Regions from separate parts of the Rhizobium leguminosarum genome, predicted to be linked through region 2. Evidence: predicted binding sites of a transcription regulator. Region 2 holds the regulator's gene; the other holds the start of a gene.
What was found. The regulator PhoB, encoded in region 2, activates phosphate uptake and scavenging genes when phosphate is short. The targets are predictions, from matches to a motif close to TGTCATNNANCTGTCAT.

Region 1 (4,537 bases), 1.3 Mb from region 2:
GTTGGCCTGTTCCTGCGCGGTGCGTTCGGCGGGATAGATATCGAGAAAACGCTCCCAAGCCTTCAAGGTCAGCTGGTCGTTGCCGGAATTGCTGAGGATCGCCGCCATGCCGGAGAGAGCGCCGAAATGGCGCGGCTCGAGATCGAGCACACGTTCGATGTCGGACATCGACTTGCGATAATTTCCCATGACGAAATTCAGCGTGGCGCGGCGGTTCCAGCTTTCGGCATAATCGGGCTTCAGCGCGATCGCCTCATCGAGGAAATCGAGGGCGGCGGGGTTGCGCTTTTCCTCGATCGCCTTGTCGGCCCACTGCATCAGCAGATTGACGGTAGCACTGCCGGAATCGTTCCATTCCATGCGGATTTCATTGGCGATGCCGCTGGCCTTTTCGGGATCGCGTTCACGCTTCAGCTGGCTGAAGAGCTGGTCGAGGTGCTGCTTCGGCGAATTGTTGACATCCGTCTGCTCGATGATGACGTCCTTTTTCGCCGCGGCTGCCGGCTCTTCCGCGGCGGCGGCCGGAAAGGAGGAGGTGAGGAAAATGAGAGCGAGCGGCAGCGCCGCTGATGTCAAAGCAAAAAAGCGCATGGCGAACATATTAGCCCGCCAGCGCCGAAGATCAAACAAATTTGACGTGATCACCGCAGCGACCCACCGGATATATCTGCCGGCGCAAGCTCACGCGGCAGGGCGATCCGGGCGCGCGAAATCAGCCCTGACGAGCCTTGAAGCGCGGGTTCAGCTTGTTGATGATGTACATGCGGCCCTTGCGGCGAACCAGACGGTTGTCACGGTGACGAGCCTTGAGCGACTTGAGCGAATTCTTGATCTTCATTTTTCTGATCCGCGATCTCTATGGGGGAATTCACATTCGCCCGTATCTTTAACAATCAAAAGCGCGCCATCGGGCGCGCTGTTTAGGTGGGGAGCAGATACCCCGTCACCTTTTCCGTGTCAACCACATGCAGGTGTTTTTCCCAAGGCACAGGGGTGTTTTCTCAGGCCAAAACCGGCGATTTCGGCGTCAAGGCGGTGATGTGGCCCATCTTGCGGCCGGGGCGCCACTCGGTCTTGCCATAGAGATGAACCAGCGTATCGGGGCGACGCAGCCAGTCGGGAACGGCAAGGATATCGTCGCCGATCAGGTTCTGCATGACGCAGTCGGAATGGCGCTCGGCATTGCCGAGCGGCAGGCCGGCAACAGCGCGGATATGCTGCTCGAACTGGCTGACGACGCAGGCAGCTTCCGTCCAGTGACCGGAGTTGTGGACACGCGGCGCCATCTCGTTGGCGATCAGACCGCCATCGGCAAGCACGAAGAATTCGATGCCGATGACGCCGACATAGTTCAATGCAGCAAGGATTTTCTCGGCCGATTGCCACGCGGCGTCCGCCGCCGGCGCAGAGATCGCAGCGGGAACCGTAGAGGTGTGGAGGATACCGTTGCGGTGGACATTCTCGGCGGGATCGAAGCAGACGACCGTCCCGTCGATGGCGCGGGCGGCGATGATCGAGACCTCACGCTTGAAGGCGACGAAGCTTTCGAGGATGAGCGGCACGCCGCCAAGTGCTGCATAGGCGCCATCCGGGCTGTCTGCGGCCGAGCGGAAAACCTTCTGGCCCTTGCCGTCATAACCGAGACGGCGGGTCTTCAGCACGCCCTGGCCGCCGAAATCCTTCAGTGCCGTCTCGAGATCGGCCTGGCTGTCGATCACATGGAAGCGGGCAGTGGTTATGCCGCAGCCGTTGAGAAAGCGTTTTTCGACGAGGCGGTCCTGGGCGGCTTCCAGCGCCTTGGGCGGCGGATAGACGGACACGCTCGCCGACAGCGTTTCGGCGGCTGCGACGGGCACGTTCTCGAATTCGTAGGTGACGACGTCGCAGATATCGGCGAGCTCGGCCAGTGCCAAGGGATCGTCATAGGCGGCGGTAATCTGCCGGTTGGCGAGCTGGGCGGCCGGGCAGTCTGCCTGCGGCTCGAGGATGACCGTGCGAAAATTCAACCTGGCGGCGGCAATGGCCAGCATGCGGCCGAGCTGGCCGCCGCCGATAATGCCGATCGTTCTCGCCGTCATAGGTCGTCCATCGGGTATTCGGCGACGGCAGCACTCTGGCGCTCGCGCCATTCGTCGAGCCGGTCGGCGATTTCTTCGTCGGAAAGGGCAAGCACGGCGGCGGCGAGAAGGGCGGCGTTGACTGCGCCGGCCTTGCCGATGGCGAGCGTGCCGACGGGAATACCGGCCGGCATCTGCACGATGGAAAGGAGGCTGTCCTGGCCGGACAGGGCTTTCGACTGGACCGGCACGCCGAAGACCGGCAGCGGCGTCATCGCGGCGGTCATGCCCGGCAGGTGGGCGGCGCCGCCGGCGCCGGCGATGATGACCTTGAAGCCCTCCGCGCGTGCGCCCTTGGCGAAATTGACCAGCCGGTCGACTGTGCGGTGCGCCGAAATGATGCGCGCGTCATAGGGAATTTCCAGCGCCTCCAGCGTGTCGGCGGCGTTTTTCATGGTCTCCCAGTCGGACTGGCTGCCCATGATGATGGCGACGGGTGGTCTGTCTGTCATCGTTGCTGCTATTCCCTCTCAGGCGATGATGTCAGGGATGATCTGATCTTCCAGCTTGGAGAGCCTGTCTTTGATAACGAGCTTCTTCTTTTTCATGCGCTGGATCCGCAGAGCGTCGCATCCGGTCTGGATCATGGCGTTGATCGCGGCGTCGAAATCCTCGTGCTCCTGGCGCAGGCGCGCCACTATGAGCCTGATTTCCGCCTGTTCCTGATCGGCCATATACATTCCCCGTTATCGTCCTTGGACCTTGTCCGATCTGGCGATGATTTCCGCAAGCTCCTATCACCAAATACAGGTAACGGCTAGTTAGTCTTGATCATGAAATTGCCATGCAGTCTTCATCTTTTGGCCTTCGACAAGCCGTCAAAAATATGTCACAGTCCCGCCCGTTGACACCTTGATCCCCGACGATGTTGGCCGGGGAGGGTAAGAGGAAGGAAGGGTCATATGACTGTTCAAGCTCATCTTGAGTCACTCCAGAAAAAGCATGTCGCTCTCGAGGAGGAGTTGCACGCGCTCAGAACATCTCCCTCTATTTCCGATACGGAACTTGCCGAATGCAAGCGCCGCAAGCTGCGCATCAAGGACGAGATTCAGCGTCTTAAGTCATCCGTCCACTAGTCTTCCCAAGGGTCGCCGGGCGATCATCTTGCGCAACAAGGTAAATCCATCCATTCCGCCAAAAATTTGCAAGAACCGGTGATTTGACACCATATTTGCGCCAGTCCGATGCATCCGGCATCGTGGCTGGCGCTTTTGGGTCTGTCACGTCTCACATCGCATTCTTATGATTCGCATCGTATCCCCAGATCTTACGGGAACATGCATCAGGCCCAGAACTGATCCAGCCACAAATTGAGCTTGTCGAAGCCACGGTTATTGACTGCGTAGATGCGTTTGGTGCCTTCCGAGGTCACGGAAACGAGATTGCTGTCGAGAAGCGCCTTCAGGTGCTGTGAAACAGCAGGACGGCTGATCGGCAGGCCTTCGGCGAGCTCATTGACCGTCCGTGGCGCGCGACGCAATTCCTCCAGCAGAAACCGCCGGTTCGGATCGGCAATCGCAGAGAAAGGGTCCGTGTTCGACATGGCGGCAACGCTACGTCAAACCGGCCGTGCCAGCAAGGAAATTGTGCATTGCAGCGTGCTGCTGCAAAACTCCTTAATTCGAGATTGATCTAAGGAATTATGCAGCAATTCAAAGCGCTACAGCGTCCTTTGCGCGTCTGAAGAGACGTGCGGCGCTGGGCCTTTTACCAGCCAAGGCCCTCGCGCACGATCAGGAAGGCGGCGATCAGCGCCATTGCATACATGAAGGGGTAGAAGATCTGTGGCTTCATGCGGCGCACGCACCAGGCGCCGGCAATGGTGGCGAGCGGGGCGAAGGGCAGAAGCGTTGCCGAGGTCGCAAGGTTCTGGGTGCCGAGCTGGCCGAGCGCGAAATATGGGATCAGCTTGATGGCGTTGAGGATCGCGAAGAAGCGTACGCTGGTGCCGGTATATTCGCGTGGCTGCAATTTGAGCGGCAGGGCATAGATCTGGAACGGCGCGCCGCCGGCATGGGCGACGAAGCTGCCGTAACCGGAAAATGTGCCCCAGAGGCTGGCGGCCACCGGCCGCTGGTTGCGCGGCGGGATCACCTTGCCGGCGGCCGGGCCGAAATTGCTCCAGAAATAGCGCAGGCAGAAGAGGATGGTCACCGCGCCGATGACGATGCGCAGCATGTTGCCGGAACCAGCGCCGAGGTTGCCCAGCCCAGCGCGATGCCGAAGACGGCGCCCGGCAGCATGATCTTCAGCGTCGTCCAGTCGCCATGCTTGCGCCAGATGACAAGCGAAATCATGTCCATCAAAATCAGGATCGGCAGCAGGATGGCGGCCGCCTCCACCGGCGAGACGACGAGGGCGAGGAAGGGCAAGCCGATCAGCGACAAAGCGTCGCCCATGCCGCCCTTTGCGAGGCCTAC
Region 2 (4,537 bases):
GACGGTGATCGGCAAAGGTTATACCGCCTTCCAGCAGACGGCGATCACCCTGCCGATCGAATTCGTCGAGAAGACGATCGACCCCGACAATAAGCGCGCGACCGACCCTTCGGTGCTGATCGCCGCCAACTATCCGGTTCTCCTGCGTGACGCGATCGTCAAGCAGCTGAACATCAATGCCTCGAGCCGTCCCGACGTGCGCGATGCATCCGCCATGCTGTCGAAAAGCGCGCCGATCCAGCTGCGCGATATGGTGATCGCCGATCCGTCGATCATCGGCAAGACGGTCAATGTCACGGTGCTCGCCGACGCCAATGTCGACAGCGCCAACAAGGCCCAGATCGACCTCTCGGTCGATGAGAAGAACCGCAAGGTCAACGACAAGCAGGTCGGCTGGATGAACGAACTGAAGGCGAGCGGCGCTCTCCACAAGCAGTTCAACACCGGCCTTTTCGTCAATGGCAATTCCAGCCGTCCGGAGGCCGCAGGCCTTGGCGTCGCCCTGATCGGCTCGCTCTACCTGATGCTGATCGTGCTCGTGCTCGCTCTGCCGATCGGCGTCGCCGCCTCGATCTATCTCGAGGAGTTTGCGCCGAAGAACAAGCTGACGGACCTGATCGAGGTCAACATCAACAACCTCGCCGCGGTGCCTTCGATCGTCTACGGTCTGCTCGGTCTTTCCGTCTTCATCAACTTCATCGGCCTGCCGCGCTCGGCCTCGCTGGTCGGCGGCCTGGTGCTGACGCTGATGACCCTGCCGACGATCATCATCGCGACGCGTGCGGCACTGCGCGCCGTGCCGCCGTCGATCCGCGCCGCAGCGCTCGGCCTTGGCGCTTCGAAGATGCAGATGGTGTTCCACCATGTGCTGCCGCTCGCCATGCCGGGCATCCTGACCGGCACGATCATCGGCCTGGCGCACGCGCTCGGCGAAACCGCGCCGCTGCTGCTGATCGGCATGGTCGCCTTCGTCGCCAACGCGCCGACGACACCGCTCGATCCCTCGACGGCTCTGCCCGTACAGGTCTATATGTGGGCCAACGAGGCAGAACGTGCCTTCGTTGAGCGTACTTCGGGTGCCATCATCGTCCTGCTCCTGTTCCTGATCGTCATGAACATGGGCGCCATCCTCTTGCGTCGTCGCTTCGAGCGCCGCTGGTAAACGGAGTTACACATCATGAACATGTTGACGGAAGCTGCAGTTGAAAAGGCGCTGGATCAGAAGATGAGCAACGTCCCTTATAAGATGATCGGAAAGGATGTCTCGGTTTACTACGGCGAAAAGCGCGCGCTTTTCGATGTGAACCTGAACGTCCGCGAAAACACCGTAACCGCCCTGATCGGCCCGTCCGGCTGCGGTAAGTCGACCTTTCTGCGGTGCCTCAACCGCATGAACGATACGATCGACGGCTGCCGCGTCACCGGCAAGATCACGCTTGATACCGACGATGTCTATGATCCCGATATTGACGTCGTCGAACTTCGCGCCCGCGTCGGCATGGTCTTCCAGAAGCCGAACCCGTTCCCGAAGACGATCTATGAAAACGTCTCCTACGGCCCGCGCATCCATGGCCTTGCCAAGTCGAAGGCCGACCTCGACCAGATCGTCGAAACCAGCCTGCAGCGCGCCGGCCTCTGGAACGAGGTCAAGGACCGCGTGCATGAATCCGGCACCGGCCTGTCCGGCGGCCAGCAACAGCGCCTCTGCATTGCGCGTGCCGTCGCCGTCAGCCCTGAAGTCATCCTGATGGACGAGCCCTGCTCGGCGCTCGATCCGATCGCCACCGCCAAGGTCGAGGAACTGATCCACGAGCTGCGCGAGAACTACACGATCGTCATCGTCACCCACTCCATGCAGCAGGCCGCGCGTGTCTCGCAGCGCACCGCCATGTTCCACCTCGGCAATCTCGTCGAGGAGAACGACACCGACAAGATGTTCACCAATCCCGACGATCCGCGCACCCAGGACTACATCATGGGTCGCTTCGGTTGATTTTGGCGACACCAAGCCTTCCCGTTATTCGAGGATAAAGCCCCATGGCATCGACACATATTTTTTCTGCCTACGATGATGATCTGAAGTTCCTGTCCAGGCGGATTTCCGAAATGGGCGGCCTGGCCGAGCAGATGGTCAGCGAAGCCGTCCGCGCCCTCGTCAACGGCGATACCGCGCTGGCGCAGAAGGTCATCTCCGACGATGTGATCCTCGATCACGCCGAACGCGAAATCGGCGACAAGGCGATCGTCACCATCGCCCGCCGTCAGCCGATGGCCTCGGACCTGCGTGAAATCATGGGTTCGATCCGCATCGCCGCCGATCTCGAACGCGTCGGCGACCTCGGCAAAAACACCGCCAAGCGCGTCATCGCCGTCCAAAGCACCGGCGTTCCCCGTAAGCTCGCCCGCGGCCTCGAGCATCTGTCCGAGCTGGCGCTCGTCCAGCTCAAGGAAGTGCTCGATGTCTACACCAATCGTTCAGCCGACAAGGCGAATGCGATCCGTGAACGCGACAACGAGATCGACGCGATGTACACCTCGCTGTTTCGCGAACTCCTGACCTACATGATGGAAGATCCGCGCAACATCACCAGCTGCACGCATCTTCTCTTCTGCGCCAAGAACATCGAGCGCATCGGCGACCATGCCACCAACATCGCCGAGACGATCTTTTACATGACGACAGGCGCACAGCCGGAAGGCGATCGTCCGAAGGACGACAGCGCCAACACCGTCGGCGCGGTCACGGAATAACCGCCCGCATAGTTAGTTGCGTGCGCGCCCGTCCGGGGCGCGCAAAGAGGTCGCAGCCAATTTCTGAATTTGCGCAGGATGAATTGCTTAAATCACCCCTGATTTAAGGATGATGCGCGAGGAGACCGACACGCATGATCCCGAGAGTTGCAGTTGTTGAAGACGAGGAAGCCCTCAGCGTGCTTCTTCGCTACAATCTCGAAGCGGAAGGCTTCGAGGTCGATACCATCCTTCGTGGCGACGAAGCCGAAATGAGGCTTCAGGAGCGCACGCCCGATCTTCTCATCCTCGATTGGATGCTGCCGGGGGTCTCCGGCATCGAGCTCTGCCGGCGCCTGCGCATGCGGCCGGAAACCGAGCGACTGCCGATCATCATGCTGACGGCGCGCGGCGAGGAGAGCGAGCGCGTCCGCGGATTGTCGACGGGCGCCGACGATTATGTCGTCAAGCCCTTCTCGACCCCCGAGCTCGTTGCCCGCGTCAAGGCGATGCTGCGCCGCGCCCGTCCCGAGGTGCTGTCGACGGTGCTGAAATGCGGCGATATCGAGCTTGACCGCGAAACCCATCGCGTCCATCGCAAGAGCCGCGAAGTCCGCCTCGGCCCCACCGAATTCCGCCTGCTGGAATTCCTGATGTCGTCGCCGGGCCGGGTCTTCTCCCGCTCGCAGCTTCTCGATGGCGTCTGGGGCCACGATATCTATGTTGACGAGCGCACCGTCGACGTCCATGTCGGCCGCCTGCGCAAGGCGCTGAATTTCTCCAACATGCAGGACGTCATCCGCACCGTCCGCGGCGCCGGTTATTCGATGGAAGCCTGAGGGCTTCCATATGAGCCTGCTGACAAATCCCTGGCAAAACCTGCGACGTCATCCTCGGCTTTGTGCCGAGGATCTGCACACGCCAAGTTAAGTATTTGAAAATAAAGTTTTTCCGTCAAAGCAATTGAGGTGATCAGATGCTCGGCACAAGGCCGAGCATGACGGAGGAACCTGAGCTCACATCCACTCGCATAAAAAAACGGGCCACTCGGCCCGTTTTCTGCATTCTAACGATGGTTGCCCGCGTTCAGCTGGCCCGCGCCGCTGCCCGGCGGCGTTCATTCACCGGCTGGTAGGCGAGCTTCTGGTGATAGCCGCAATAAGGCGAATTGTCGGGGGACTCGCAGCCGCAGAAATGGAAGTCGTCCTTCAGCGGATCGCCGACCGGCCACTTGCAGGTGCGTTCGGTCAGTTCCGTCAGGCCGAGGCGGCGCGAAATCGGCACCACCACGTTGCCTCTCGGCACGTATTCCATTTCCTCGATCGTTTCGATCTCGATCTCTTCCTTCAGCATCGTCGCGCCCTGCTGGCGGGTGACGGTGCGGGTCGTGATCCGCGAGGTGTAGTTCGGTGCGCGCGGCGCCGATGTGTTGCGCTTCGGCGTTCGCGCCGCAGTGTTGGTGCCGCCGGCCTTGGCACGGCCGGGAAGGCACAGCCGGTGCACTTTGCCGATGACCGCGTTTCTGCTGACCCCGCCAAGTTGTGCCGCGATCTGGCTGGCGCTCAGTCCTTCGGCCCAAAGCTTCTTGAGTTTCTCGACCCGCTCGTCTGTCCAGTTCATGCCCTGTCTCCACCTTTTGCGTTGGTGATGGCAGAATCCCTCACCGTTGTCCCGGGAGCTCCGAAACAAGAAACGCTTGATCAATTTTGGTGACTAGTTCCGCCGCATGCAGTCTAGTAATTGATCTTTAACCTAGTGTGAGCCTGACTCCGTGACAAGAGTCGCATGAATCCGGATGAATCGAATT

Region 1: a site for PhoB is predicted at 2,898-2,914, ahead of BA011_RS16290 (YdcH family protein). Genes of this name have one in related genera too.

What each region holds. Positions count from the first base shown of each region.
Region 1 covers NZ_CP016286.1:3,297,575-3,302,111, reverse strand. Annotated here, with positions in the region: gene BA011_RS16315 (hypothetical protein) at 1-600, opposite strand, end outside; gene ykgO (type B 50S ribosomal protein L36) at 713-838, opposite strand; gene BA011_RS16305 (5-(carboxyamino)imidazole ribonucleotide synthase) at 1,002-2,078, opposite strand; gene purE (5-(carboxyamino)imidazole ribonucleotide mutase) at 2,075-2,569, opposite strand; gene BA011_RS16295 (YdcH family protein) at 2,588-2,791, opposite strand; gene BA011_RS16290 (YdcH family protein) at 3,020-3,193, shown strand; gene BA011_RS16285 (ArsR/SmtB family transcription factor) at 3,400-3,660, opposite strand; partial or broken gene BA011_RS16280 (sulfite exporter TauE/SafE family protein) at 3,825-4,537, opposite strand, start outside.
Region 2 covers NZ_CP016286.1:4,630,890-4,635,426, forward strand. Annotated here, with positions in the region: gene pstA (phosphate ABC transporter permease PstA) at 1-1,162, shown strand, start outside; gene pstB (phosphate ABC transporter ATP-binding protein PstB) at 1,178-1,993, shown strand; gene phoU (phosphate signaling complex protein PhoU) at 2,038-2,751, shown strand; gene phoB (phosphate regulon transcriptional regulator PhoB) at 2,886-3,569, shown strand; gene BA011_RS22550 (GcrA family cell cycle regulator) at 3,817-4,350, opposite strand.